DNA from 4 places in the Bacillus sp. DTU_2020_1000418_1_SI_GHA_SEK_038 genome. Region 2 is predicted to be linked to each of the others. Evidence: a T-box and tRNA genes for the amino acid it is inferred to sense, from the RefSeq annotation. Region 2 holds a T-box; the other regions hold tRNA genes.
The links. The T-box of region 2 lies ahead of pheS (phenylalanine--tRNA ligase subunit alpha). A T-box ahead of a tRNA ligase gene usually reads a tRNA of that ligase, here a tRNA-Phe.
Positions count from the first base shown of each region.

Region 1: it has a tRNA-Phe gene. The T-box ahead of pheS (phenylalanine--tRNA ligase subunit alpha) is inferred to sense a tRNA for this amino acid. The anticodon was not compared.
Region 3: it has a tRNA-Phe gene. The T-box ahead of pheS (phenylalanine--tRNA ligase subunit alpha) is inferred to sense a tRNA for this amino acid. The anticodon was not compared.
Region 4: it has a tRNA-Phe gene. The T-box ahead of pheS (phenylalanine--tRNA ligase subunit alpha) is inferred to sense a tRNA for this amino acid. The anticodon was not compared.

Region 1 is NZ_CP135435.1:1,319,993-1,327,172, reverse strand. It holds gene RRV45_RS06590 (TRAP transporter large permease) at 1-957, shown strand, start outside; gene RRV45_RS06585 (sodium:solute symporter family protein) at 1,179-2,639, opposite strand; tRNA gene RRV45_RS06580 (tRNA-Leu) at 3,519-3,600, opposite strand; tRNA gene RRV45_RS06575 (tRNA-Leu) at 3,621-3,706, opposite strand; tRNA gene RRV45_RS06570 (tRNA-Cys) at 3,732-3,805, opposite strand; tRNA gene RRV45_RS06565 (tRNA-Gly) at 3,817-3,891, opposite strand; tRNA gene RRV45_RS06560 (tRNA-Gln) at 3,895-3,969, opposite strand; tRNA gene RRV45_RS06555 (tRNA-His) at 4,035-4,110, opposite strand; tRNA gene RRV45_RS06550 (tRNA-His) at 4,140-4,215, opposite strand; tRNA gene RRV45_RS06545 (tRNA-Trp) at 4,225-4,298, opposite strand; tRNA gene RRV45_RS06540 (tRNA-Tyr) at 4,304-4,388, opposite strand; tRNA gene RRV45_RS06535 (tRNA-Thr) at 4,507-4,582, opposite strand; tRNA gene RRV45_RS06530 (tRNA-Phe) at 4,750-4,825, opposite strand; tRNA gene RRV45_RS06525 (tRNA-Asp) at 4,832-4,908, opposite strand; tRNA gene RRV45_RS06520 (tRNA-Met) at 4,912-4,985, opposite strand; tRNA gene RRV45_RS06515 (tRNA-Val) at 5,156-5,231, opposite strand; tRNA gene RRV45_RS06510 (tRNA-Glu) at 5,293-5,367, opposite strand; tRNA gene RRV45_RS06505 (tRNA-Ser) at 5,383-5,473, opposite strand; tRNA gene RRV45_RS06500 (tRNA-Asn) at 5,477-5,551, opposite strand; rRNA gene rrf (5S ribosomal RNA) at 5,570-5,686, opposite strand; rRNA gene RRV45_RS06490 (23S ribosomal RNA) at 5,801-7,180, opposite strand, start outside.
Region 2 is NZ_CP135435.1:3,333,473-3,340,652, reverse strand. It holds gene RRV45_RS16730 (DUF1294 domain-containing protein) at 178-450, shown strand; gene RRV45_RS16725 (TVP38/TMEM64 family protein) at 520-1,089, shown strand; gene RRV45_RS16720 (sigma-w pathway protein ysdB) at 1,120-1,536, opposite strand; gene RRV45_RS16715 (dUTP diphosphatase) at 1,664-2,155, shown strand; gene RRV45_RS16710 (M42 family metallopeptidase) at 2,228-3,313, shown strand; gene sspI (small acid-soluble spore protein SspI) at 3,366-3,572, opposite strand; gene RRV45_RS16700 (TrmH family RNA methyltransferase) at 3,691-4,443, shown strand; T-box leader at 4,624-4,904, shown strand; gene pheS (phenylalanine--tRNA ligase subunit alpha) at 4,960-5,997, shown strand; gene pheT (phenylalanine--tRNA ligase subunit beta) at 6,045-7,180, shown strand, end outside.
Region 3 is NZ_CP135435.1:3,521,748-3,528,927, forward strand. It holds gene glgB (1,4-alpha-glucan branching protein GlgB) at 1-42, opposite strand, end outside; gene RRV45_RS17570 (hypothetical protein) at 462-659, shown strand; gene RRV45_RS17575 (HAD-IA family hydrolase) at 747-1,364, opposite strand; tRNA gene RRV45_RS17580 (tRNA-Glu) at 1,535-1,606, opposite strand; tRNA gene RRV45_RS17585 (tRNA-Ser) at 1,613-1,703, opposite strand; tRNA gene RRV45_RS17590 (tRNA-Asn) at 1,708-1,782, opposite strand; tRNA gene RRV45_RS17595 (tRNA-Ile) at 1,813-1,889, opposite strand; tRNA gene RRV45_RS17600 (tRNA-Gly) at 1,895-1,968, opposite strand; tRNA gene RRV45_RS17605 (tRNA-Phe) at 2,141-2,216, opposite strand; tRNA gene RRV45_RS17610 (tRNA-Asp) at 2,385-2,461, opposite strand; tRNA gene RRV45_RS17615 (tRNA-Met) at 2,465-2,538, opposite strand; tRNA gene RRV45_RS17620 (tRNA-Ser) at 2,705-2,797, opposite strand; tRNA gene RRV45_RS17625 (tRNA-Ile) at 2,813-2,889, opposite strand; tRNA gene RRV45_RS17630 (tRNA-Met) at 2,896-2,972, opposite strand; tRNA gene RRV45_RS17635 (tRNA-Ala) at 3,002-3,077, opposite strand; tRNA gene RRV45_RS17640 (tRNA-Pro) at 3,095-3,171, opposite strand; tRNA gene RRV45_RS17645 (tRNA-Arg) at 3,195-3,271, opposite strand; tRNA gene RRV45_RS17650 (tRNA-Leu) at 3,287-3,375, opposite strand; tRNA gene RRV45_RS17655 (tRNA-Gly) at 3,381-3,455, opposite strand; tRNA gene RRV45_RS17660 (tRNA-Leu) at 3,469-3,550, opposite strand; tRNA gene RRV45_RS17665 (tRNA-Lys) at 3,560-3,635, opposite strand; tRNA gene RRV45_RS17670 (tRNA-Thr) at 3,800-3,875, opposite strand; tRNA gene RRV45_RS17675 (tRNA-Val) at 4,039-4,114, opposite strand; rRNA gene rrf (5S ribosomal RNA) at 4,124-4,240, opposite strand; rRNA gene RRV45_RS17685 (23S ribosomal RNA) at 4,360-7,180, opposite strand, start outside.
Region 4 is NZ_CP135435.1:339,269-346,448, reverse strand. It holds gene RRV45_RS01900 (iron ABC transporter ATP-binding protein) at 1-753, opposite strand, end outside; gene RRV45_RS01895 (iron chelate uptake ABC transporter family permease subunit) at 750-1,700, opposite strand; gene RRV45_RS01890 (ABC transporter permease) at 1,693-2,643, opposite strand; gene RRV45_RS01885 (hypothetical protein) at 2,981-3,394, shown strand; tRNA gene RRV45_RS01880 (tRNA-Asn) at 3,562-3,636, opposite strand; tRNA gene RRV45_RS01875 (tRNA-Ile) at 3,649-3,722, opposite strand; tRNA gene RRV45_RS01870 (tRNA-Gly) at 3,735-3,808, opposite strand; tRNA gene RRV45_RS01865 (tRNA-Cys) at 3,974-4,047, opposite strand; tRNA gene RRV45_RS01860 (tRNA-Gln) at 4,163-4,237, opposite strand; tRNA gene RRV45_RS01855 (tRNA-His) at 4,277-4,352, opposite strand; tRNA gene RRV45_RS01850 (tRNA-Trp) at 4,376-4,449, opposite strand; tRNA gene RRV45_RS01845 (tRNA-Tyr) at 4,455-4,539, opposite strand; tRNA gene RRV45_RS01840 (tRNA-Phe) at 4,571-4,646, opposite strand; tRNA gene RRV45_RS01835 (tRNA-Asp) at 4,812-4,888, opposite strand; tRNA gene RRV45_RS01830 (tRNA-Met) at 4,892-4,965, opposite strand; tRNA gene RRV45_RS01825 (tRNA-Ser) at 5,144-5,236, opposite strand; tRNA gene RRV45_RS01820 (tRNA-Met) at 5,255-5,331, opposite strand; tRNA gene RRV45_RS01815 (tRNA-Ala) at 5,366-5,441, opposite strand; tRNA gene RRV45_RS01810 (tRNA-Gly) at 5,502-5,576, opposite strand; tRNA gene RRV45_RS01805 (tRNA-Val) at 5,681-5,753, opposite strand; tRNA gene RRV45_RS01800 (tRNA-Glu) at 5,816-5,890, opposite strand; rRNA gene rrf (5S ribosomal RNA) at 5,946-6,062, opposite strand; rRNA gene RRV45_RS01790 (23S ribosomal RNA) at 6,135-7,180, opposite strand, start outside.

The DNA.
Region 1 (7,180 bases), 2.0 Mb from region 2:
TCAAGTATTGGAACTATTATGCTTCCAAGAATGCAAGCTGCGGGATATCCACGAGGAGTTTCCGCTGCACTTATTTCAAGCGCATCCTTGCTGGGACTTCTTATCCCACCGAGTCTGAACATGATTTTATTTGCATTTATTGGTGGCCAATCTGTATTGGCTACATTCCTTTCTACTATAGGTCCTGGAATCTTACTCATTATATTACTTATTCTAACTAACTGGTGGATGCTAAGAGACTGCAAAACATTGGTATTACCAGAAAAAATGGAAAAACCTGTTTTCGTTAATACCTTAGTAAACAGAACAGGAAAAGCTGTTCCTGCTTTAATTGCACCTTTTATCATTTTAGGTGGCATATACGGCGGTTTCCTTACTCCGACAGAAGCTGCCGCAGTTTCGGTATTATATACAATTCCCATTGGAATCCTTTTCTATAAGGGGCTTGACTGGAAAACATTCAAATCCGCATTAGTAGCTGCCGGAACAACAGCTGGTGTAATTATGATCATGCTATTATCTGTTATGATGCTTTCAAGATTATATATAATGGAAAATGTACCGAATATGATTCTTGATTTAATGATGGCAGCAACAGATAATAGGCTCGTTTTAATTTTCATGCTTAACTTATTCTTGATTATTATAGGAATGCTTATGGACGATACAAGTGCCATCCTTCTTACAACACCGATATTACTACCAGTAGCAATTGCACTTGAAATTCATCCAGTACACTTTGCAGCTATAATGGGTGTTAATCTTGGACTAGGTTGTGTTACTCCTCCAACCGCTCCATTTTTATACCTTGGATCCAGAATAGGCAATGCACCAATCAACGAAATGATGAAACCAACAATGTGGTTGATTCTTTTCGCTTGGCTTCCAACATTGTTCATAACTACTGTTTTTCCAGATATTGCTTTGTTCCTACCTAGACTATTTGGCCTTTTATAAAATTAACACACTGTTCGTATCGTTGGCTTAACAGGAACTAAAGTACTTGTTTATACCTTTTAAATGTACCTCTATTACCTTTGGTTTCAAGTTAGATATCTGAAAGAGTTGAATAAGAAAAGAGTAGGCGCATAAAATTATTATGCGCCTCTTGCAGATTCTAATAGCCTTCCTTATATTGATTGCCTATTCCCATCCTTTCCGTTTATATGCCTAGTTTTCTAATTAATAGACCTTTTATACTTTGATTTAAGATTCTTAATGCTCTCCTTAGTTTCTTTTACTTCCTGTGAAAATTTTGAAACTACTATAAATACAAATGCATTGAAGATTAATGCAAGAAACCCTATTATTCCAACATTTATATCAAAGTTATATGAAATTATAATAAGAACGGCTAATCCAGTAATAATTCCCGCTATAGCGCCCTTTGCATTTGATTCTTCCCAAAAAAGAGCCCCTGCTACCGGAACAAATACTTGTGCTGTACCGCTTAGTGCAATTAATCCAAGCTGAATCATTAAACCTGGAATAAAAGTAAAAGTTAGATATGAAAGGACTGCAAATATCAGAATTCCAACCTTTCCTATATTGAGTAACCTTTTGTCACTCGTATTTCTATTTATATATCTTTTATGTATATCAATTGTGTACATAGCTGAAATCGAATGAATTTGAGAGTTTGCTGTAGACATGGCGGCAGCTGCACCACCAATTAGTATTATATAGGCAAGTATATATGGCATGTAATTTAAAACAACCCTCGGTAATAATGTATCAGAATCAACCAGTTCATCTACAAGAAGGATTCCCGCATTGCCTAAAAGCATAGGAGTCATATTAATGAATGATATAGAAGCAAGCAAGAAAGGGATTAGATAAAAGGTTTTGGCATCTTTTACTGCATATATCCTTATCCAAAGTGGAGGTCCCATTAATGCGCCAATAGGAACAATTACAAACATTGAAATCCATAGCAGCGGACCCATAGGCCCAGGAAGAGTTAAAACTTCAGGCACTTTATCATTTAACTCCGAGAAGAGATTTCCAATTCCATTGAAATAATAAACAATAAATATTCCACCTAACAATACACTAATAATTATTAATATCTGGTAAAAAATATCGGTCCAGGCAACAGCCCTCAGTCCTCCAGTCCAAACATAAATTACTATAACGGAGGTAAATACAAAAGCTCCCATCTGACTTGGTATCAATCCCTTTGAAGCTGTTTCAATAAGATATGCTCCGCCAGAAATCTGTATTTGAAAATAAGGTATTGTAAAAAGCATCATAAGAGTCGTGACTAATATTCCTAAAGCTTTGGATTTATATATATCCATAAAAAAGTCGGTCGCAGTAATATAGTTGTTCTCTTTTCCATAAAACCATATTCTCTTTCCGATCCTCAAAAAAAGTATTCCAAAAAGTATATCCCAACCTATGGTTGTCCAATATACAGGTCCATTGTTGTAATAATATGAAGTAGAACCCAAAAAAGCAAAAGCACTCCACCAGGTGGCCTGAACAGTAAAGAATACAGTCATTGGGGACATGCTCCTGTTCTGAACAAAAAAACCAGATATGGTCGCTTGGTCTTTTTCACCTGCTTTAGCACCAATCCATAAAGGAATAAACATAGAAGCCCCTATAAATAAAATAGCTATAGAACTTTGATCCATTTTTTCTCCCTTATAATTCTTATTTTGTATTATCAGTTTCGAAAATTGTTGACAATATGCAACATTATTACCTATTAGAAAGCTGTATTTTGCAGAGAAAAAGTAAACATTGTTGCAATTGCAAATGCAGAGTATTGCAAACTGACATGGAGCCACATCTATAGGCATACTTCTCTAACCAAGAATCCAGTAGCCACAGGGCTTGGCTATCCATGAAGGCTATCATGACCAAGGCTCTTATCTAAAATTGCAGCTTAATTTATCTTTGCAAAATTCTGCACTTTTATTTTGCTAAGCACAACAGTGGTAAAGGGCTAAGGTGCATTTTCGTTCGATTAGTCTGTAATCCTATCTTAAGGTTTACAGAACTTGCTGGCAATTCAATTCCTTATCTCCTCCAGCTATATTAAATATTTTAAATGAAATTATATAGAGTTAAAATGAAGCTATAAAAATTATAACAAATATGATGTCAATAATTATGGAAATTATGGATACGATTTAAAATAGTCCAATAATTATCTACCTATCAACTAGGTGAATAACTAGACAACTGGCACTATATCAAAAAGGTATATTTTGACCGAAAAGACAGGTATGCATACGGCATAGATATCACTCAATAAAAGGACAATCAATCCAATTCGTAATTGAACGGCTAGGATATGGCAATACATGCTATTAAGAATTACGAATTGAGGATGAACAACTTAGTATGAAGAAAATATGAGGAGATGGTTGTGTATAAAATGTGTAAAATGATTTGAAGTCCTAATCGTTTTCTAACGACTTCTTAGAAATTGAAAAAGCTCATAAATCTCTATTTGAAGAGGGTTATGAGCTTTCTAAAAAATCTTATTTAACTAAAATAACAAAAGATACCGGTGGTCGGGATCGAACCGACACTCCAGAAGGAACACGATTTTGAGTCGTGCGCGTCTGCCAATTCCGCCACACCGGCGTATTAAAATTTCAAGGAAGTGCCGAGGACCGGAATCGAACCGGTACGGTAGTCACCTACCGCAGGATTTTAAGTCCTGTGCGTCTGCCAGTTCCGCCACCCCGGCGTATATAAAAAAATAATTTTGAAGTTGGAGGCGGCAACCGGATTTGAACCGGTGATCAAGGTTTTGCAGACCTATGCCTTACCACTTGGCTATGCCGCCTTAAAATAAAATGGAGCGGAAGACGGGATTCGAACCCGCGACCCCCACCTTGGCAAGGTGGTGTTCTACCACTGAACTACTTCCGCAAATGGCTGGGCTAGCTGGATTCGAACCAACGCATGTCGCAGTCAAAGTGCGATGCCTTACCGCTTGGCTATAGCCCAATAATATAGAGTAATTAATGATATTATATCAAAACCTATGATAAGGGTTCCACTATTTATTAAAATGGGGCGACTGATGGGAATCGAACCCACGAATGTCGGAACCACAATCCGATGCGTTAACCACTTCGCCACAATCGCCATAATTCATAATAGTTTCAATAATTAAATGGGGCGGCTGATGGGAATCGAACCCACGAATGTCGGAACCACAATCCGATGCGTTAACCACTTCGCCACAACCGCCATAATTTATGGCAGGGGTAGTAGGAATCGAACCCACATCAAAGGTTTTGGAGACCTTCGTTTTACCATTAAACTATACCCCTATAAATGGTGGTGGGGGACGGATTCGAACCGCCGAACCCAAAGGGAGCGGATTTACAGTCCGCCGCGTTTAGCCACTTCGCTACCCCACCGTAGTTATTAGAAATTGTCTGTAGTCATAATATGCTCCAAAGTCCTGCGGTCTTTGTCGCAAAAATTTAAAATTACCATTCATTGAAGAACTGCTCCGAAGCTGTAATTTTAAATTTTTGGTGCCGGCCAGAGGACTCGAACCCCCAACCTACTGATTACAAGTCAGTTGCTCTACCAATTGAGCTAGGCCGGCGTATATTATTTTATTTCCTAATTTAAAAACTGCTAAAAATTGTGCTTCAAAGTCTTACAAACTTTGTCGCAGATTTAAAAAGTTTACCATCAAGGGAGTAAAGCTTCGGTGCTGCAAGCTTTTAAAATCCTCTACCAATTGAGCTAGGCCGGCGTATTCTTTTTAAATGGTGGCTCAGGACGGAATCGAACCGCCGACACAAGGATTTTCAGTCCTTTGCTCTACCGACTGAGCTACTGAGCCACAAAATGGCGGTCCGGACGGGACTCGAACCCGCGACCTCCTGCGTGACAGGCAGGCATTCTAACCAACTGAACTACCGGACCAGATTGCGGGGACAGGATTTGAACCTGCGACCTTCGGGTTATGAGCCCGACGAGCTACCGGACTGCTCCACCCCGCGATAATAGTATTTATATGATTTTTACTATGCTCATATAAAGCATAAGGACTGACCCGATCTCAGGATGCTTAATCAAGCAGCAGCTGCATCGGTACAACTCACAGTTGATTCATGGAGTAACGCTCGTTGCTCCACCCCGCGACAATAATATTCCATGCTATAAGTAAACATGGTGGAGGATGACGGGATCGAACCGCCGACCCTCTGCTTGTAAGGCAGATGCTCTCCCAGCTGAGCTAATCCTCCGAAGCACAGGACGTGCAAGTGCATACGTTGCGACAGGATGTCGCGTACTTAGTATGCCAAATGGTGACCCCTACGGGATTCGAACCCGTGTTACCGCCGTGAAAGGGCGGTGTCTTAACCGCTTGACCAAGGGGCCAGATAAGTTTTTAAATGGCGGAGAGCAAGGGATTTGAACCCTTGATACGCGGTTAGCGTATACACGATTTCCAATCGTGCTCCTTCGGCCACTCGGACAGCTCTCCAGATGGCTCCGCAGGTAGGATTCGAACCTACGACCGTTCGGTTAACAGCCGAATGCTCTACCACTGAGCTACTGCGGAATAGTGAATATATTAAAAGCCTAGCGACGTCCTACTCTCACATGGGGACAGCCCCAAACTACCATCGGCGCTGAGAAGCTTAACTTCCGTGTTCGGGATGGGAACGGGTGTGGCCTTCTCGCTATCGCCACTAGACTTTTGTTAAAGACAATATCTATTATATCGTCTTTTTGATTTTTTTCAAGAGAAATTTTCATTCCCTCAAAACTAGATAATGCTGAAGAAGTTATTCGAGTAATCATACTAAATGTGGTTAAGTCCTCGACCGATTAGTATTTGTCAGCTCCACGTGTCGCCACGCTTCCACCTCAAACCTATCAACCTGATCATCTTTCAGGGGTCTTACTAGCTTGACGCTATGGGAAATCTCATCTCGAGGGGGGCTTCATGCTTAGATGCTTTCAGCACTTATCCCGTCCGCACATAGCTACCCAGCTATGCCTTTGGCAAGACAACTGGTACACCAGCGGTGCGTCCATCCCGGTCCTCTCGTACTAAGGACAGCTCCTCTCAAATTTCCTGCGCCCACGACGGATAGGGACCGAACTGTCTCACGACGTTCTGAACCCAGCTCGCGTACCGCTTTAATGGGCGAACAGCCCAACCCTTGGGACCGACTACAGCCCCAGGATGCGATGAGCCGACATCGAGGTGCCAAACCTCCCCGTCGATGTGGACTCTTGGGGGAGATAAGCCTGTTATCCCCGGGGTAGCTTTTATCCGTTGAGCGATGGCCCTTCCATGCGGAACCACCGGATCACTAAGCCCGACTTTCGTCCCTGCTCGACTTGTAGGTCTCGCAGTCAAGCTCCCTTATGCCTTTACACTCTTCGAATGATTTCCAACCATTCTGAGGGAACCTTTGGGCGCCTCCGTTACTCTTTAGGAGGCGACCGCCCCAGTCAAACTGCCCACCTGACACTGTCTCCCGCCCCGATCAGGGGCGCGGGTTAGAATTTCAATACAGCCAGGGTAGTATCCCACCAATGCCTCCACCGAAGCTGGCGCTCCGGCTTCCAAGGCTCCTACCTATCCTGTACAAGCTGTACCGAAATTCAATATCAGGCTACAGTAAAGCTCCACGGGGTCTTTCCGTCCTGTCGCGGGTAACCTGCATCTTCACAGGTACTATAATTTCACCGAGTCTCTCGTTGAGACAGTGCCCAGATCGTTACGCCTTTCGTGCGGGTCAGAACTTACCTGACAAGGAATTTCGCTACCTTAGGACCGTTATAGTTACGGCCGCCGTTTACTGGGGCTTCAATTCAGAGCTTCGCTTGCGCTAACCCCTCCTCTTAACCTTCCAGCACCGGGCAGGCGTCAGCCCCTATACTTCGCCTTGCGGCTTCGCAGAGACCTGTGTTTTTGCTAAACAGTCGCCTGGGCCTATTCACTGCGGCTCATCCGGGCTATTCACCCAAATGAGCACCCCTTCTCCCGAAGTTACGGGGTGATTTTGCCGAGTTCCTTAACGAGAGTTCTCTCGCTCACCTTAGGATTCTCTCCTCGCCTACCTGTGTCGGTTTGCGGTACGGGCACCTTTTCCCTCGCTAGAGGCTTTTCTTGGCAGTGTGGATTCAGGAACTTCGGTACTATATTTCCCTCGCTATCACAGCTCAAGCTTAACGC
Region 2 (7,180 bases):
TAGCAGCCATTCTCAATTGCGAGAATGGCTTTTCTTTGTCTAGCTCCAGCACCTACCCCCTCGAGGTCACAAGCCAATCCTCCCAGAAAGGTATAGAACACCTTTCTGGGAGGCTCGTCTTGTGCTTGTCGGGGGTGACCAAGGTGCTTACGCTTTTCTTTTTTGGAGGTAGGAATAATGCTAAAGATATTTATAACCTTGTTTATCATGATTAATCTAGTTGGCTTTTACTTGATGATGATTGATAAGAAGAAAGCTAAAAATCATCAATACCGAATTAGAGAAAGTACATTATGGCTTGTTGCCTTATTTTTTGGTGCTATCGGCATGACGCTAGGGATGAAAACCTTTCGTCACAAAACAAAGCATTTCCAGTTTAAATACGGCTTGCCGGTGCTATCTCTCCTTGAAATAGGACTCCTCCTATATGCATTTAATCTTTTGTCATAACTGCCAGATTCCCTCAATAAGCTGTAAAAGAAGACAGCAAGGAATTCAGCATAAAGAGGGTGAGTGAAGTTGAATGATCAATTATCATTGCTATTTGTGATGATTGAAACAGCCGGGATTTTAGCCCCCATTGCCTTTATATTATTTCATATTTTAAGACAATTTTTCTTTATTCCTGTTCCCCTAGTCTGTTTAACTGGAGGAATCTTATTTGGCAGTTTTTTTGGCAGTTTATTCTCGTTAATCGGTCTAATGTTAAGCAGTATTCTTTTCTATTTACTTATTAACCGGATGCCGAAAACACATGCAAAACTATCAAACTTAAAAAAACGTTGGTTTGGGGAGTATCGGAATTTGAGTGTTGGTCAAGTGGCTGTGCTAAGACTTATCCCCTTTATTCATTATCATTTATTGAATTTTTGCTTAATTGAACGGAACAAAAGCTTTCAGGATTACATTAAGAATTCATGGTTAACAAATCTGCCTTTAGCTATTTTTTATACAGTGTTTGGGGAATTTATTAGCAGGTTTACTCCATCGATGATTCTCATAATCTTACTTTCACTAGGAGTCCTTGTTTTCTTATTGAGGGAAAAGGTAACGGTGATTAAGTGGCGAGAATTCTTTAAAGCAGTATAAAGAAAAACGTTCGGAGATTACCGAACGTTTTTAACTGTGATCATTGAATGGTGTTTCAGGTGCTCTACTCTTTTCCATAAACTCTTTGATCGGACTTTTCCAGTCGATCTTTGCATTTGGGTAATTTTCATATACTTTTCTCTCGATAAATTGTAAATCTTCCCGCACCATCCCTTGTAGTGAGGCGAGATTTCTGGGCCAGATAAAGATAGAGATAACCTCAAATGCATTTTCAGTTGTCCCTAAATATTTTTCCCCTTCAAATAAAACCCCTTTATAAGTAATCAAAAAGTTTTTGCGAACATTGTCTTGATCATCTAAGAAATAATACCGCTTTTGCTCATGGGCCAGTTCGAGCTTCCGTTTTGGATTTAATAAATATTTAAACACGCTATATATAAGAAAAATAATAAGAGCAAATAGCAGGAAGCGTATTAGCCACATCATAACAAGCCCCTCCAATTGTATTTTCCTTTCATTACGAATAACTACATGAAAAAGTTTCAACTTTTTGTGATTTTGTTATAATTTTTTTATAACTATTTTTTAAAAGACATAATTAGGATGGTGTAAAATGAATTATCAAAAATTATTTGCAATGCAAGAAGGACTAGATAAGCATATTGAAACAAAACATCAACTGCACAATGAAAATTTAGTTGATCGTAAAGTGCTGGCGCTCCTCGTAGAATTAGGAGAACTTGCGAATGAAACTAGGTGCTTCAAATTTTGGAGTTTAAAGCCCTCATCTCCTCATGAAACTGTTTTAGAAGAGTTTGTGGATGGTGTTCATTTTATTCTTTCTCTGGGAATAGAGTGCGGGTTTGAAGGGGAAAGTGAGTATTTGGGACAGCATGAAACAAAAGTGTCTGTCAATGATCAGTTTTTGCATGTGTTTGAACTCGTAAGTATATTCAAAAACAGCAAGGCATTAGAGGATTATAAGGAAATGTTTCACGCATACATACAATTAGGGGAGCTATTAGGCTTCAATGCTGAGGAGATAGAGAAAGCCTATATTGATAAAAATGAAGTTAATTATGAAAGGCAGCGTCAAGGATATTAAATTGGTATTTCTTTTTATTACTAGGGAATTTTAGTATAATATAGCCGAATACATATTAAGGGAGTCGAAATAATGACGAAATTAGATGCAACGTTAACAATGCTAAAGGATTTAACTGATGCAAAAGGAATTCCTGGCAATGAGCGTGAACCTCGTGAAGTCATGAAGAAATATATAAGTGAATATGCCGATGAGGTGACAACTGATGGACTTGGCAGTTTAATCGCCAAAAAGGTTGGGAAAGAGGGCGGCCCGAAAATTATGGTTGCTGGCCATCTGGACGAAGTAGGCTTTATGGTTACAAATATTGATGATAAAGGATTTCTTCGTTTTCAGACAGTTGGCGGCTGGTGGTCACAGGTAATGCTTGCCCAGCGTGTAACAATCGTGACAAACAAAGGGGATATAACTGGGGTAATTGGTTCAAAGCCTCCGCATATTCTTTCTCCAGAAGCAAGAAAAAAACCAGTCGACATTAAAGATATGTTTATTGATATCGGTGCTTCTAGCAGGGAAGAAGCGAAGGAGTGGGGCGTGAAACCTGGTGATATGGTTGTTCCATACTTTGAATTTACAGTGATGAATAATGAAAAGATGCTGCTCGCAAAAGCATGGGATAACCGCATTGGCTGTGCGATTGCCATTGATGTTCTTAAGTCACTTAAAGATGCTGAACATCCAAACATTGTTTATGGTGTAGGTACGGTTCAAGAAGAGGTTGGACTTCGTGGCGCCCGTACATCTGCTCAGAAAATTGAGCCGGACATTGCTTTCGGAGTGGATGTAGGGATTGCCGGAGACACTCCTGGAATTACCGAAAAGGAAGCACTAAGCAAAATGGGAAAAGGACCGCAAATCATTCTGTATGATGCATCCATGGTTTCCCATAAAGGCTTGCGTGATCTAGTGACAGATACCGCTGATGAACTGAATATCCCATATCAGTTTGACGCAGTCCCAGGCGGCGGAACGGACTCAGGTGCCATTCATTTAACACATAATGGAGTTCCTGCACTTTCCATCACAATCGCAACACGATATATCCATTCACATGCAGCCATGCTTCATCGTGATGACTATGAAAATGCTGTAAACCTAATTTCAGAGGTCATTAAGCGACTTGATAGAGAAACAGTTGAAAAGATTACGTTTCAATAATAGCAAAGAAAAAAGATGAGCCAATTTGGTCATCTTTTTTCGTTTCCACTATTCATTTCAATCCATTTTCCAATGTTTGAAGCATCTCCTGTTTGTCTTGCTCAGAGGAATTCTTCCAAATCACTTCGAATAATACTCCTAATCCAGGGAGCATTTTTTCCTCTCCATTTTGAATAGCATCTACAATCGTATCCTTTAATTCGTCTTGTGAATTGCCTGTAACATTGTGTATAATTGCGTTTCTTAAGTTTAAATTCATTGACAGCACTCCTTCCGTATAATCGAATCGTTATTATGATTTCATTTTTTGGATTTATTATGTATTTTAATTGGGCTATAATAAGAAAATTGAAGCAAAATATAAAGGAGTGAGGAGTGTGAAGTATATTCACTCTGCTAATAACCCTCAAGTGAAGCAATGGAAAAAGCTTTTAACGAAAAAAGAAAGAGACAAAACAGGAACCTTTTTAGTCGAAGGCTTTCATCTTGTTGAAGAAGCAATATTAAGCGGTCGTATTGAAGAAATTGTGGTCAGTGAAAATACAGGATTGCCGCCTTCTTGGGATTATGGCGATATCCCAGTAACGTTGGTGACGAGTGACATTATTCAGAGTTTATCTGATACGGAAACACCTCAAGGGGTCATCGCCATTTGCCGTCAGCCAGAGTTTAACACCGATCAATTTAATGGAAATAAATATTTGCTCATTGATGCGGTTCAAGACCCTGGTAATTTAGGGACGATGATTCGAACAGCTGATGCTGCTGGTGTGGATGCTATAATTATTGGGGATGGAAGTGTAGATATTTACAATCCGAAGGTACTCCGTTCCGCTCAAGGCAGTCATTTTCACCTTCCGATTATGAGAGGAAAACTGAATGACTGGATTAGTAAACTAAAGAAGGAAAGCATCCCTGTGTACGGCACGGCATTGGAAGATGCCAAAGAGTATACAGACATTGAGACTACGGGGAAATTTGCATTAATCGTGGGCAATGAAGGAAGCGGAGTAAGAAAATCGATTTTATCTGAAACAACCGACAATCTTTATATCCCCATTTATGGAAAAAGCGAATCGCTAAATGTTGCGATAGCAACAGGGATTCTTCTTTATTATTTGAGAAACTAGTGATGAAGGACAAATCGAGTATATATTTGGAGTAAACTGTCCGTCATCGAGGCTATGAAGGACAACTCGAATGAATATCTAGAACAAAATATCCAAGCCCAACCAATTAACCGCCTATTTTTGCAAAAAAATTTGAAACTATACGCGGAATATACTATAATTACAGGAAAATTATATTGTTATAAAACAATGATGGAGACAAGTAGCTTGCAGGTAACTTTTCAGGGAGAGAATGCCTAGACTGAGAGCATTTTCAGAGGGAAAGCAAGAGAAATTTCACCTCCTGAGTTGGCATCGGGACCACTAAAAAGCTAGGCTTGCTAAGCCGTTTTCCGCTTTTCGGTGTAAAGATGTTCCGGCTTATTGCCGTTATCCGAATGAAGCGAATACATAAAGCTGTCCACAACCTGCTTTTTGTATTAAAAAGGGTGGTACCGCGAATCCAAAACCTCGTCCCTTTATGGGATAGAGGTTTTTTATTTTGGAAAAAAACAGAATTAAAGGAGGATTTTTTAGATGCAAGAGCGTTTAAAAGAACTGCAAACCGAAGCGTTGGACAAAATCAGTCAAGCGTCTGATTTAAAAGAACTAAATGATATTCGAGTTTCCTATTTAGGAAAAAAAGGGCCAATTACAGAAGTATTAAAAGGCATGGGGAAATTATCTGCCGAAGAACGCCCAATCATGGGAGCACTAGCGAATGAAGTGCGCGATGCGATTGCTGTTGAAATTGAGACAAAACAATCTCATTTAGAAGAGGCGGCTGTCCAAGAAAAACTAGCCGGAGAAAAAATTGATGTTACTCTGCCTGGCCGTCCTGTGAAAACAGGAAATCATCACCCGCTTACAAGCATTGTTGAGGAAATTGAAGATTTATTTATTGGGATGGGTTATACAATTGCTGAAGGACCTGAAGTGGAAAGTGATTATTACAATTTCGAAGCTCTGAACCTGCCAAAGGATCACCCAGCTCGCGATATGCAGGATTCCTTCTATATTACAGATGAAATCCTTCTTCGTACCCAGACATCTCCTGTACAGGCGAGAACAATGGAAAAGCATAAAGGGAAAGGTCCTGTAAAAATTATTTGCCCTGGAAAAGTGTTCCGACGCGATAATGACGATGCTACACATTCCCATCAGTTTATGCAAATTGAAGGCCTAGTTGTGGATGAAAACATTCGCATGAGTGATTTAAAGGGAACATTAGAATTATTTGCGAAGAAATTATTCGGAGAAGACAGAGAAATCCGCTTACGTCCAAGCTTCTTCCCATTCACTGAGCCTTCAGTAGAGGTGGATGTATCCTGCTTTAAATGTGGCGGAAAGGGCTGTAACATCTGCAAAAAAACCGGCTGGATTGAAATATTAGGAGCTGGAATGGTTCATCCAAATGTACTTGAAATGTCAGGCTTTGATTCAAAGAAATACACAGGGTTTGCATTCGGTATGGGTGTAGAGCGAATTGCAATGCTGAAATATGGCATTGATGATATTCGTCATTTCTATACAAATGATGTGCGTTTCTTAAAACAATTCTCTATTAATGAATAGATATTAGCTGCTGAAGGGCTAGAAAATGAGATACAGGAGGATAAAACATGTTTGTTTCATATAAATGGCTGCAGGATTATGTTGATTTATCAGGTGTTACTCCTGCAGAACTTGCAGAAAGAATTACGAAAAGCGGTATTGAGGTTGAAGGCGTAGAAGTCCTAAATGAAGGAATTCGCGGTGTTGTTGTTGGGCATGTTCTTGAAAGAGAGCAGCATCCGAATGCGGATAAATTAAATAAATGCTTAGTCGATATTGGTGTGGAAGAGCCTGTACAAATCATTTGCGGTGCTCCCAATGTTGATAAGGGGCAAAAGGTTGCTGTTGCAACAGTTGGCGCCGTTCTGCCAGGCAACTTCAAAATCAAAAAGGCAAAGCTTCGCGGAGAGGAATCAAATGGAATGATCTGTTCCCTTCAGGAGCTTGGCATTGAAAGCAAGCTTGTGGCAAAGGAATATTCAGAAGGCATTTATGTATTCCATCAAGGGGCCGAGGTTGGTACAGATGCAATTGAACTATTACATCGTGATGACCAAGTGTTAGAGCTTGGCTTAACTCCAAACCGTTCAGATTGCTTAAGCTTGCTAGGAGTTGCGTATGAAGTGGCGGCAATTCTAGGAAGAGAAGTAAAGCTTCCAGAAACAGATCATACTGAGTCATCAGAAAAGGCTTCTGATTATATAACTGTTGATGTGGAAGCACCTGAAGATAACCCGCTATATATTGCAAAGGTTATTAAAAATGTACAAATCAAGCCATCTCCTCTTTGGATGCAAGGAAGACTGATGGCATCAGGCATTCGTCCGCATAATAATGTTGTTGATATTACGAACTATATTTTGCTCGAATATGGCCAGCCGCTTCATGCGTTCGACTATGACCGTTTAGGGTCAAAGCAAATTCTCGTTCGCCGTGCAAAGGATGGAGAAATCATTCAAACACTGGACGAAGCAAAAAGAGAGTTAACTTCAGACCATCTTCTTATTACAAACGGCCAAGAGCCAGTTGCTCTTGCGGGTGTAATGGGGGGATTAAATTCTGAAGTTCAATCCGATACAAAAACTGTCCTTCTAGAATCTGCATTTTTTAAAGGGACAACAGTCAGAAAAGCATCTAAAGATCATGGTTTACGAAGCGAGGCAAGTGCACGTTTCGAAAAAGGTGTAGATCCAAACCGGGTAAG
Region 3 (7,180 bases), 190 kb from region 2:
AAATAAATGCATTTGATAATCTGTTGGAAAAACTGTGTTCATTCCAATCTTCTCCTTCTAATCCCAGTGGCTTCCATGATTATATTCGAGTAGTTTTAGAAAAGACCTTGTTAAGATTTTCTAAATTTTTTGACAACAACTTTAACAATGTGTCAATTAACATCAAGATATAAAGGTAATCTTGAAATTTCGACATAATTTATTGTCGTGATTGACAAAATAAAACAAGCAACAATTTGAATTCAGAGCTCCACTTTATTTTGAACAGTAGGCTTTTTACGTGAATGGGCATTAATAAGTCGAGCTGATGATGACCGTTCCTCGCTTATTGCTGTTGGGGCGTGTAACTTTGGTGGGGATTGGTTACCGAGGTTGACTCTTTTGGGCTGAAACAGACACCAAAATGAATTGACGGTTCTCGCTTCTTACACATATCTATTAGTTAAAAGGAGACATTTAAATTGAGTAATAAAGAAGAAGAGTTTTTAATTAACGAAGCTTCTAAAGATGAAGTGAAGGTCCCCCTATTCGGACCGCCAGATGGAAAGATTCTTGCAGTTGGAGAGATGTTCCGAGGTCCTTCCACCGGAATAACATCGGAATTCGATCTGGATAACCCCGGAATAAAATTGCACGAAAAAGATGAAAGGTTTGACTAGCGGAAAAGCTTGTAATAGAAAACGCTTGGAGCGTTTTATTCCAAGCGTTTAAGCATGACTAAATTTTTTGATAAGATTAAAGGAGATTTAAACGATTTGTAAGATTTCATCTGGAGTTTGAATCATATAGTCAGGATTTTCAGATTGTACCACTTCGATACCGTCATAGCCCCAACCAACCCATATAACTTTTACATTACACTTTTTGCAGGCAACGATATCCCGATGCTCATCTCCGACATAAATAACCTCTGAAGGCTGCAAATTGTGAGATTTCAAGAATTTTTTTATCACTTTATCCTTACCAAAAATACGGCTGGAACAAAGAATATCAGTTACCTTAATCCCATTACGATTTAAAAACTCTCTAATATTATCCTCTGTATTAGATGAAATAATGGCTGTATGGTAACCTCTGATTTCTAATTCACTTAATAACTCCTTCATACCTTCAAATAAAGTCACGTCCAATATTGATTGTCGATAGGCTGTGTAGAGCTCTGGCATCAAAATGGGCAATTTATACATAGGAAAATTTAATACCCTGCTGCGTTCTTTAATAGTTAGCTTTTTTAAATCCTCTAGGCTCTCGTGCTCTAGTTTTTTAAATCGGTGCTTTTCCGCCAGATGATTCCAAGCAGAAACAAATGCATATTGAGAATTGGCAATCGTTCCATCAAAATCAAAAATAATATACTTAATCATCTACTATTTCTCCTTATGGCTATTATTAGTTTATTCGTCTCATATAAATTAGATATTTTTCCTATATACAAAAAATACCACAGAACCTTAGTCTGTGGCATCTTTTTACATCGTTACTTTTAATTGAATAAAAAAAAGCTGCCAACACAATTGGTTGACAACCTTTTTTATGACCCGTACGGGATTCGAACCCGTGTTACCGCCGTGAAAGGGCGGTGTCTTAACCGCTTGACCAACGGGCCAAATTATGGCGGAGAAGGAGGGATTTGAACCCTCGCGCCGCTTACGCGACCTACACCCTTAGCAGGGGCGCCTCTTCAGCCTCTTGAGTACTTCCCCATAATGGCTCCGCAGGTAGGATTCGAACCTACGACCGTTCGGTTAACAGCCGAATGCTCTACCACTGAGCTACTGCGGAATAGTTAGTATAATTTAATTAATATAAAAATGGTGGGCCTAAATGGACTCGAACCATCGACCTCACGCTTATCAGGCGTGCGCTCTAACCAGCTGAGCTATAGGCCCATCATTGGAGCGGGTGAAGGGAATCGAACCCTCATCAACAGCTTGGAAGGCTGTGGTTTTACCACTAAACTACACCCGCATTTTAAGTGAATAAGGAATTATTTATTTTTTACGAACTTTCATGCCTCTTCCTCTTCTAGCAAATTCAGGGATGAGAATGCGTCGAGGCAACTCGAAGTTTACTCATGGATGTTTTTGCTCGTGGCTGTGGTTTTACCACTAAACTACACCCGCATTAAGTAATAATTAAATGGTGGCTCAGGACGGAATCGAACCGCCGACACAAGGATTTTCAGTCCTTTGCTCTACCGACTGAGCTACTGAGCCATAAAATATATTGCTTCCTAAAGTTTGAATAGCTTAAGAAATGTGTTCCAAAGTCCTTCGGTCTTTGTCACAGATTTTAAACGCTTGCCATTCGGTGAAGGTTTGCTTCGAAGCTACAATCTTTTAAAATCCTCTACCGACTGAGCTACTGAGCTACTATTGAAATAATGGCGGTCCGGACGGGACTCGAACCCGCGACCTCCTGCGTGACAGGCAGGCATTCTAACCAACTGAACTACCGGACCAGATTGCGGGGACAGGATTTGAACCTGCGACCTTCGGGTTATGAGCCCGACGAGCTACCGGACTGCTCCACCCCGCGATAATAATATTTATATGATTTTTACTATGCTCATATAAAGCATAAGGACTGTCCCGATTTCAGGATGCTTAATCAAGCAGCGGCTCAATCGGTACAACTCGCAGTTGATTCATGGAGTAACGCTCGTTGCTCCACCCCGCGATAATAGTATTTATAATAAAAATAATGGAGGAGGTAGAGGGATTCGAACCCCCGCGAGCCGTTAAGCCCCTGTCGGTTTTCAAGACCGATCCCTTCAGCCGAACTTGGGTATACCTCCAAATAATAAACAAAATGGTGGACCTTGTAGGACTCGAACCTACGACCGGACGGTTATGAGCCGTCTGCTCTAACCAGCTGAGCTAAAGGTCCTCAATTTGGTAGCGGCGGAGGGGATCGAACCCCCGACCTTACGGGTATGAACCGTACGCTCTAGCCAGCTGAGCTACACCGCCAAATTAAAGTATCTTATTATTATTGATATTGGTGGAGCCTAGCGGGATCGAACCGCTGACCTCCTGCGTGCAAGGCAGGCGCTCTCCCAGCTGAGCTAAGGCCCCATAATTAATTATTAATATGGTCGGGAAGACAGGATTCGAACCTGCGACCCCTTGGTCCCAAACCAAGTGCTCTACCAAGCTGAGCTACTTCCCGTAAATACTTATTATTTGATATAATGGCGCGCCCGAAAGGAGTCGAACCCATAACCTTCTGATCCGTAGTCAGACGCTCTATCCAATTGAGCTACGGGCGCATTAGTTTATATCAATGGTGCCGAGGACCGGAATCGAACCGGTACGGTAGTCACCTACCGCAGGATTTTAAGTCCTGTGCGTCTGCCAGTTCCGCCACCCCGGCATGTTTGGAGCGGAAGACGGGATTCGAACCCGCGACCCCCACCTTGGCAAGGTGGTGTTCTACCACTGAACTACTTCCGCTTATCTTTATGAATGCGGGTGAAGGGAGTCGAACCCCCACGCCTCGCGGCGCCAGATCCTAAGTCTGGTGCGTCTGCCAATTCCGCCACACCCGCATATATAAATGGTGAGCCATGAAGGACTCGAACCTTCGACCCTCTGATTAAAAGTCAGATGCTCTACCGACTGAGCTAATGGCTCGGGATAAAATGTTATTTCCTAAAACTTGATAGTGGTCATACTGTGCTTCAAAACCCTACGGTTTTTGTCGCAGATTTTAAAAGTTTGCCATTCGAGGATGATGAGCTTCGGTGCTGCAAGCTTTTAAAATCCTCTACCGACTGAGCTAATCGCTCTGAACTACGTGGTGCCGGCCAGAGGACTCGAACCCCCAACCTACTGATTACAAGTCAGTTGCTCTACCAATTGAGCTAGGCCGGCATAATTAAATAATCATTTTTAAATTTAATTGTTGCTAGTAACTGTGCTCCAAAGCCCTACGGTCTTTGTCGCAGATTTTAAAAGTTTGCCATTCGAGGAGGTAAAGCTTCGTTGTTGCAAGCTTTTAAAATCCTCTACCAATTGAGCTAGGCCGGCATAATTATGGTGGAGGATGACGGGATCGAACCGCCGACCCTCTGCTTGTAAGGCAGATGCTCTCCCAGCTGAGCTAATCCTCCAGTTATTAAGCCTAGCGACGTCCTACTCTCACAAGGGGACAGCCCCTAACTACCATCGGCGCTGAGAAGCTTAACTTCCGTGTTCGGGATGGGAACGGGTGTGACCTTCTCGCTATCGCCACTAGACTTTTATTAAGGACAATATTTATTATATCGTCTTTTTTACTTTTTTCAAGAGAAAAATTAATTTTATTCCCTCAAAACTAGATAATGTTGAAGAAGTTATTCGAGTAATCATACTAAATGTGGTTAAGTCCTCGACCGATTAGTATTTGTCAGCTCCACGTGTCGCCACGCTTCCACCTCAAACCTATCAACCTGATCATCTTTCAGGGGTCTTACTAGCTTGACGCTATGGGAAATCTCATCTCGAGGGGGGCTTCATGCTTAGATGCTTTCAGCACTTATCCCGTCCGCACATAGCTACCCAGCTATGCCTTTGGCAAGACAACTGGTACACCAGCGGTGCGTCCATCCCGGTCCTCTCGTACTAAGGACAGCTCCTCTCAAATTTCCTGCGCCCACGACGGATAGGGACCGAACTGTCTCACGACGTTCTGAACCCAGCTCGCGTACCGCTTTAATGGGCGAACAGCCCAACCCTTGGGACCGACTACAGCCCCAGGATGCGATGAGCCGACATCGAGGTGCCAAACCTCCCCGTCGATGTGGACTCTTGGGGGAGATAAGCCTGTTATCCCCGGGGTAGCTTTTATCCGTTGAGCGATGGCCCTTCCATGCGGAACCACCGGATCACTAAGCCCGACTTTCGTCCCTGCTCGACTTGTAGGTCTCGCAGTCAAGCTCCCTTATGCCTTTACACTCTTCGAATGATTTCCAACCATTCTGAGGGAACCTTTGGGCGCCTCCGTTACTCTTTAGGAGGCGACCGCCCCAGTCAAACTGCCCACCTGACACTGTCTCCCGCCCCGATCAGGGGCGCGGGTTAGAATTTCAATACAGCCAGGGTAGTATCCCACCAATGCCTCCACCGAAGCTGGCGCTCCGGCTTCCAAGGCTCCTACCTATCCTGTACAAGCTGTACCGAAATTCAATATCAGGCTACAGTAAAGCTCCACGGGGTCTTTCCGTCCTGTCGCGGGTAACCTGCATCTTCACAGGTACTATAATTTCACCGAGTCTCTCGTTGAGACAGTGCCCAGATCGTTACGCCTTTCGTGCGGGTCAGAACTTACCTGACAAGGAATTTCGCTACCTTAGGACCGTTATAGTTACGGCCGCCGTTTACTGGGGCTTCAATTCAGAGCTTCGCTTGCGCTAACCCCTCCTCTTAACCTTCCAGCACCGGGCAGGCGTCAGCCCCTATACTTCGCCTTGCGGCTTCGCAGAGACCTGTGTTTTTGCTAAACAGTCGCCTGGGCCTATTCACTGCGGCTCATCCGGGCTATTCACCCAAATGAGCACCCCTTCTCCCGAAGTTACGGGGTGATTTTGCCGAGTTCCTTAACGAGAGTTCTCTCGCTCACCTTAGGATTCTCTCCTCGCCTACCTGTGTCGGTTTGCGGTACGGGCACCTTTTCCCTCGCTAGAGGCTTTTCTTGGCAGTGTGGATTCAGGAACTTCGGTACTATATTTCCCTCGCTATCACAGCTCAAGCTTAACGCAAGCGGGATTTGCCTCGCTTGCACTCTAACTGCTTAGACGCGCTATTCCAGCAGCGCGCTTACCCTATCCTCCTGCGTCCCCCCATTGCTCAAACGGTAAAGAGGTGGTACAGGAATATCAACCTGTTGTCCATCGCCTACGCTTTTCAGCCTCGGCTTAGGTCCCGACTAACCCTGAGCGGACGAGCCTTCCTCAGGAAACCTTAGGCATTCGGTGGATGGGATTCTCACCCATCTTTCGCTACTCATACCGGCATTCTCACTTCTAAGCGCTCCACCAGTCCTTACGGTCTAGCTTCAACGCCCTTAGAACGCTCTCCTACCACGGACATCGCAGATGTCCATCCACAGCTTCGGTGATACGTTTAGCCCCGGTACATTTTCGGCGCAGAGTCACTCGACCAGTGAGCTATTACGCACTCTTTAAATGGTGGCTGCTTCTAAGCCAACATCCTGGTTGTCTAAGCAACTCCACATCCTTTTCCACTTAACGTATACTTTGGGACCTTAACTGGTGGTCTGGGCTGTTTCCCTCTTGACTACGGATCTTATCACTCGCAGTCTGACTCCCATGGATAAATCTTTGGCATTCGGAGTTTGTCTGAATTCGGTAACCCGATGAGGGCCCCTAGTCCAAACAGTGCTCTACCTCCAAGATTCTAACAACATGAGGCTAGCCCTAAAGCTATTTCGGAGAGAACCAGCTATCTCCAAGTTCGATTGGAATTTCTCCGCTACCCACACCTCATCCCCGCACTTTTCAACGTGCGTGGGTTCGGTCCTCCATCCAGTGTTACCTGGACTTCAACCTGGACATGGGTAGGTCACCTGGTTTCGGGTCTACGACCACATACTCATACGCCCTATTCAGACTCGCTTTCGCTGCGGCTCCGTCTATTCAACTTAACCTTGCATGTAATCGTAACTCGCCGGTTCATTCTACAAAAGGCACGCCATCACCCGTTAAAGGGCTCTGACTACTTGTAGGCACACGGTTTCAGGAACTATTTCACTCCCCTTCCGGGGTGCTTTTCACCTTTCCCTCACGGTACTGGTTCACTATCGGTCACTAGGGAGTATTTAGCCTTGGGAGATGGTCCTCCCTGCTTCCGACGGGATTTCACGTGTCCCGCCGTACTCAGGATCCACTCTGGAGGGAACGAAGTTTCAACTACAGGGCTTTTACCTTCTCTGGCCGGCCTTTCCAGACCTGTTCATTTACCTCGTTCCTTTGTAACTCCGTATAGAGTGTCCTACAACCCCAAGAGGCAAGCCTCTTGGTTTGGGCTAATCCCGTTTCGCTCGCCGCTACTCAGGGAATCGCGTTTGCTTTCTCTTCCTCCGGGTACTTAGATGTTTCAGTTCCCCGGGTCTGCCTTCAATACCCTATGTATTCAGGTAAAGATACTGTTCCATTACGAACAGTGGGTTCCCCCATTCG
Region 4 (7,180 bases), 1.5 Mb from region 2:
AAAATAAACGCAAATTCGGCAATCATTTATTTTTTTAATTGGAATATCCATATCATATATTTCTTTTAATGAATCCGACTGAATGATTTCATTTGTCGGTCCATTTTTTACAACCTTCCCGTCCTTCAAAGCCACAATCCGGTCTGAATAGACAGAGGCGAAATTGATATCGTGCAGGACAATGACAACCGTTTTTCCTAACTCATCCACTAGGCGGCGGAGAATTTTCATAATTTGGACGGAATGCTTCATATCTAAATTATTCAACGGCTCATCGAGCAAAATATAGTCCGTATCCTGTGCAATTACCATGGCGATAAATGCTCGCTGGCGCTGGCCACCAGATAGTTCATCAAGAAAGTCATGCTGCATATCGGTTAATCCCATATATTTAATCGCTTGATCGACCATCTTCTCATCTTCCTCGTTCAGGTGCCCCTTTGAATATGGGAACCTCCCAAACGACACGAGTTCACGAATCGTCAGCCTTACATTCATATAGTTGGATTGTTTTAAAATGGACACACGCTTGGAAAAGTCATTCGATTTCATTTTCTTTACGTGAGAGTTTTCAATCAGCACCTCACCCGTATCCGCTTCGATTAATCGGCTAACCATCGAAAGCAGCGTTGATTTCCCAGCTCCATTTGGACCGATAAAGGAAGTAATTTTTCCTGGATGAATATCGACTGTCACATTTTCAACGACAGGCTTTTTCCCATAAAATTTGGATAAGGCACGGACTTGAATCATTTAGATCGACTCTCCTTTAGCAGTAAATAAATGAAATACACGCCACCGAAAAAATTAATGATGACACTAAGAGTTGTCGAGAACGTAAAGATTCGCTCCACAACCCACTGCCCCCCCACAAGCGCAATGATACTCATGACCATTGCACCACTAATGATTGTGGTATGTCTGTAGGTATTGAAAAACTGATATGATAAATTAGCTACAATCAGACCGAAAAACGTAATCGGGCCAACTAATGCAGTAGCAACAGAAATTAATATAGCTACCAAAACGAGCATTCGTTTCACAATTAGATCGTACGGAACACCAAGGTTTACGGCATGATCACGGCCAAGCGAGATAACATCCAAATAGTTCATTGACCTTACACCTATTACAATTGCGGCGATAATAATGATTAACGCAAGCCATACTAAATCACCATTCACATTATTAAAGCTTGCAAACATCCGATCTTGCACTCTTTGAAACTCATTCGGGTCAATAAGCACCTGCAGGAAAGTAGAAATGCTGGAAAAAAACGTTCCTACAATTATCCCAACAAGCAAAAGGAAGTATATCGGCCGCTTTCCATTTTTAAAAAGCAGTTGATAGAGTAATAAGGCAAATACAATCATAGCTACAACTGATAAAAAGAAATTATACTGCCGATTGGCGACCAATACATGACCGGATCCTAAAAAGAAAATAATAATCGTTTGGATGAGTAAATAGAGGGAATCAAGCCCCATTATACTCGGTGTTAAGATTCGGTTATGCGCAATCGTTTGGAAAACCACTGTTGCATACGCAATGGATATACCTGTTAGAACCATAGCAATGACTTTAATTCCTCTTCGCGGCAATGCATAATCGAAGCTGCCATTTAAACCGTGAAATAAATAAATATTGATAAACAAAATCGCTAGTACAGCGAGAATGATCATTTTTATAGAATTACGCATACGCCTTCCTCCTAAATAGTAAGTAGAGGAAGATTCCGCTGCCAATGACTCCTACCATCAAGCTAATCGAAATCTCATAAGGGTAAATAATAACCCGTCCCAATATATCACACACAAGCAAAAAGGATGAGCCAAGTAATGCGGTATGCGGTAAGGTCTTTTGCAAATGATCCCCTTTAAAAATTGAAACAATGTTTGGGATAATTAAGCCAAGAAATGGAATCATTCCAACTGTTAGAACAACCGTAACGGTTATTAGTGCTACAAGAATAAGTCCAAAATTCACAACTCGTTTATAGGACAAACCTAAGTTTTTCGAAAAATCTTCCCCCATACCTGCGACTGTAAAGCGATTCGCAAATAGATAGGCCACTACTAACAATGGAATCGTTATGTATAAAAGCTCATATCGTCCCTTCATTATCATTGAAAAATCACCCTGGAGCCATGCAGACATATTTTGGATGACATCTGCCCGATAGGCAAAAAAGGTCGTAATCGAAGATAAGATGTTTCCAAACATTAAACCAACAAGCGGAATAAAAATTGCGTCCTTAAATTTAATTCGGTCAAGCAATTGCATAAACAAAAGCGTGCCGGCGAGCGCAAATACAAAGGCAACGACCATTTTTTCAAGAAGAGACGCATTCGCAAATAACAGCATTGACACTAGAATTCCAAGTCTAGTAGCATCGAGTGTACCCGCTGTTGTTGGTGAAACGAATTTATTCCGGCTGAGCTGCTGCATGATTAGCCCTGCAATACTCATCCCTGCTCCTGCAAATAAGATTGCCAATAATCTTGGCAAGCGGCTGATGAGAAAAATTTGAGTTTCATCAGATTGCAGATTCAGCAAATCCTTCGGTGTTATATGGCTCACACCAACGAAAAGGGATAGGATTGATAGAACAATGAGCGAGGCGATAAGGTATCTTTTTTTCATAACTATCTCCAATAAGTAAACATTTTCGTAAGCTTTAATGATACTGAAAATCATTATCACTACAACTCACAATTTTTATTATAACAGTCAGGAAATGATTGTCAATGAATAAATGAAAATAATTATCAATCGCAATTAGTATTTCAATCTGGTATGACACTTACTTTTTAAGATGTTTGTCCAATAAAAGACATGAAACTGACAATCATTTTCTAGGAATAATAGCAAAAAAACAGAAATATGAATTGATATTAAAGGGTAAAACAGATGGAACTTCAATCAGTGGGGTTATCCAGCCCGTTAATCTGATAATCATATCGGTGAAGGGGTAACTGCGTTGGAATTCATTGTGAGAGCTAAGGAAGGGTTAACGCTACAGTCATTATATTACGGATCCAGGCGAGAAAACATGGTCAGTGGCTTTATTCATCTGCAATACGGGGATATTATGACAATTACGAACCAAGGCAAGTTTGTATATGGAACGGGCTGGTTTATCCTTATCACAATTAAGGATTCAATTAAGGATTTTGTCTTCATGCCTGAGCTTGACGAAGCAATCAACACAAATAAGCTGCAAACAGGGATTGACGTAATGTTGGACCACTCTATTTCTACCTTTTATTTAGACAAATCCTTAGTTCATCGAAACAAGGAGCTATTCCTATCACTTTCAACCAAATTGAAAGAATCTTCATTTCTGTTGCATAGAATAACTAATAATTTCCCATCAGGTAAACAATTTTCGTAGCTTACTAAACAATAATTTACAAATACATACAAAAAACCGCTAATCCACAATATATATATGGAAATAGCGGTTTTATTAGGTTAGACCAATTGGTAATTAATGTACAATTAGAAATATTAATCTTTAATCAACACCTTAGGAGGCTGTTGTTCAATACAGATAAAAAGTGGCTCCGCAGGTAGGATTCGAACCTACGACCGTTCGGTTAACAGCCGAATGCTCTACCACTGAGCTACTGCGGAATAGTAAATATATGGGCCTAAATGGACTCGAACCATCGACCTCACGCTTATCAGGCGTGCGCTCTAACCAGCTGAGCTATAGGCCCATTAAAATTATATGGAGCGGGTGAAGGGAATCGAACCCTCATCAACAGCTTGGAAGGCTGTGGTTTTACCACTAAACTACACCCGCATTTTTGATTGATACAAAATTAAATTTAATTTACGCTCATTCATGCCTCTTCCTCTTCTAGCAAATTCAAGGATGTGAATGTGTCGAGGCAACTCGAAGATTATACATGGATGTTTCGCTCGTGGCTGTGGTTTTACCACTAAACTACACCCGCATTTATAAATTTGGAGGCAGCACCCGGATTTGAACCGGGGATAAAGGTTTTGCAGACCTCTGCCTTACCACTTGGCTATGCCGCCATTTCTTAAATTTTGATTGTGGTCAAAATTTGCTTCAAAGTCCTACGGTCTTTGTCGCAAGTTTTTTTAAAAACCATTCATCGATGTAAGGCTTCGGGGCTGTTTTTAAAAAAACTGGCTGGGCTAGCTGGATTCGAACCAACGCATGTCGCAGTCAAAGTGCGATGCCTTACCGCTTGGCTATAGCCCACTGAAGTAACCTCAAGAATTGCTTCTCTGTAAAATAATATGGGGCGGCTGATGGGAATCGAACCCACGAATGTCGGAACCACAATCCGATGCGTTAACCACTTCGCCACAACCGCCATAATTCACATATTTTTATATTTGGCAGGGGTAGTAGGAATCGAACCCACATCAAAGGTTTTGGAGACCTTCGTTTTACCATTAAACTATACCCCTATAAATGGTGGTGGGGGACGGATTCGAACCGCCGAACCCAAAGGGAGCGGATTTACAGTCCGCCGCGTTTAGCCACTTCGCTACCCCACCATATGGAAAAATAGGGATTTTGAAAATTTTATGGTGGCTCAGGACGGAATCGAACCGCCGACACAAGGATTTTCAGTCCTTTGCTCTACCGACTGAGCTACTGAGCCTAATTAATGTAACTTCCTAAAGTTTGTGTGGCTTTGGGAATGTGCTTCAAAGCCCTACGGTCTTTGTCGCAGATTTTAATAGCTTGCCATTCGGTGAAGAAATGCTTCGCAGCTGCAATCTTTTAAAATCCTCTACCGACTGAGCTACTGAGCCTAATATAAATATGGCGGTCCGGACGGGACTCGAACCCGCGACCTCCTGCGTGACAGGCAGGCATTCTAACCAACTGAACTACCGGACCAGATTGCGGGGACAGGATTTGAACCTGCGACCTTCGGGTTATGAGCCCGACGAGCTACCGGACTGCTCCACCCCGCGATAATAATATTAATATGATTTTTTACTATGCTCATATATAGCATAAGGACTGTCCCAATCTCAGAATGCTAAATCAAGCAGCAGCTCGATCGGTACAACTCGCAGTTTATTCAAGGAGTAACGCTCGTTGCTCCACCCCGCGATAATGGTATTTATATAATTTTCACTAAGCATAATATGGAGGAGGAAAGGGGATTCGAACCCCTGCGCGGTTTGACCCGCCTGTCGGTTTTCAAGACCGATCCCTTCAGCCGGACTTGGGTATTCCTCCACATTAAAATCATAAATATGGTAGCGGCGGAGGGGATCGAACCCCCGACCTTACGGGTATGAACCGTACGCTCTAGCCAGCTGAGCTACACCGCCAAATTAAGAAAAGACATTTAGTTTGATATAATAATGGTGGAGCCTAGCGGGATCGAACCGCTGACCTCCTGCGTGCAAGGCAGGCGCTCTCCCAGCTGAGCTAAGGCCCCATACATAAAGGTATAAAGGAACACAATTAGAATTAATTCCTATACTGCAAAAAATATTTTTGGAGCGGAAGACGGGATTCGAACCCGCGACCCCCACCTTGGCAAGGTGGTGTTCTACCACTGAACTACTTCCGCACATCAAAAATGGTGAGGTAAGTACTTTATAAAAAATACCGGATAGAAGTTAACATCTAACCAATTTATTGTAGTCAGTTGTTCAGGTCTACACCGGTAAATGATGGAGGATGACGGGATCGAACCGCCGACCCCCTGCTTGTAAGGCAGGTGCTCTCCCAGCTGAGCTAATCCTCCTCAGCGCAAAAAGTGCAAGTGCATATTAGTTAAACATATATCACTTCTACTATGCTGTAAAATGGTGACCCGTACGGGATTCGAACCCGTGTTACCGCCGTGAAAGGGCGGTGTCTTAACCGCTTGACCAACGGGCCAATTTATTTAAATTGATCATGCATTCATCAAAAATAATAGCCCCTCTTGGGGCTAGCCTAGCGGCGTCCTACTCTCACAAGGGGACAGCCCCTAACTACCATCGGCGCTGAAAAGCTTAACTTCCGTGTTCGGGATGGGAACGGGTGTGACCTTTTCGCTATCGCCACTAGACCTATTTTATTGAGGTTTGTTCCCTCAAAACTAGATAATGCTGAAGAAGTTATTCGAGTAATCATACTAAATGTGGTTAAGTCCTCGACCGATTAGTATTTGTCAGCTCCACGTGTCGCCACGCTTCCACCTCAAACCTATCAACCTGATCATCTTTCAGGGGTCTTACTAGCTTGACGCTATGGGAAATCTCATCTCGAGGGGGGCTTCATGCTTAGATGCTTTCAGCACTTATCCCGTCCGCACATAGCTACCCAGCTATGCCTTTGGCAAGACAACTGGTACACCAGCGGTGCGTCCATCCCGGTCCTCTCGTACTAAGGACAGCTCCTCTCAAATTTCCTGCGCCCACGACGGATAGGGACCGAACTGTCTCACGACGTTCTGAACCCAGCTCGCGTACCGCTTTAATGGGCGAACAGCCCAACCCTTGGGACCGACTACAGCCCCAGGATGCGATGAGCCGACATCGAGGTGCCAAACCTCCCCGTCGATGTGGACTCTTGGGGGAGATAAGCCTGTTATCCCCGGGGTAGCTTTTATCCGTTGAGCGATGGCCCTTCCATGCGGAACCACCGGATCACTAAGCCCGACTTTCGTCCCTGCTCGACTTGTAGGTCTCGCAGTCAAGCTCCCTTATGCCTTTACACTCTTCGAATGATTTCCAACCATTCTGAGGGAACCTTTGGGCGCCTCCGTTACTCTTTAGGAGGCGACCGCCCCAGTCAAACTGCCCACCTGACACTGTCTCCCGCCCCGATCAGGGGCGCGGGTTAGAATTTCAATACAGCCAGGGTAGTATCCCACCAATGCCTCCACCGAAGCTGGCGCTCCGGCTTCCAAGGCTCCTACCTATCCTGTACAAGCTGTACCGAAATTCAATATCAGGCTACAGTAAAGCTCCACGGGGTCTTTCCGTCCTGTCGCGGGTAACCTGCATCTTCACAGGTACTATAATTTCACCGAGTCTCTCGTTGAGACAGTGCCCAGATCGTTACGCCTTTCGTGCGGGTCAGAACTTACCTGACAAGGAATTTCGCTACCTTAGGACCGTTATAGTTACGGCCGCCGTTTACTGGGGCTTCAATTCAGAGCTTCGCTTGCGCTAACCCCTCCTC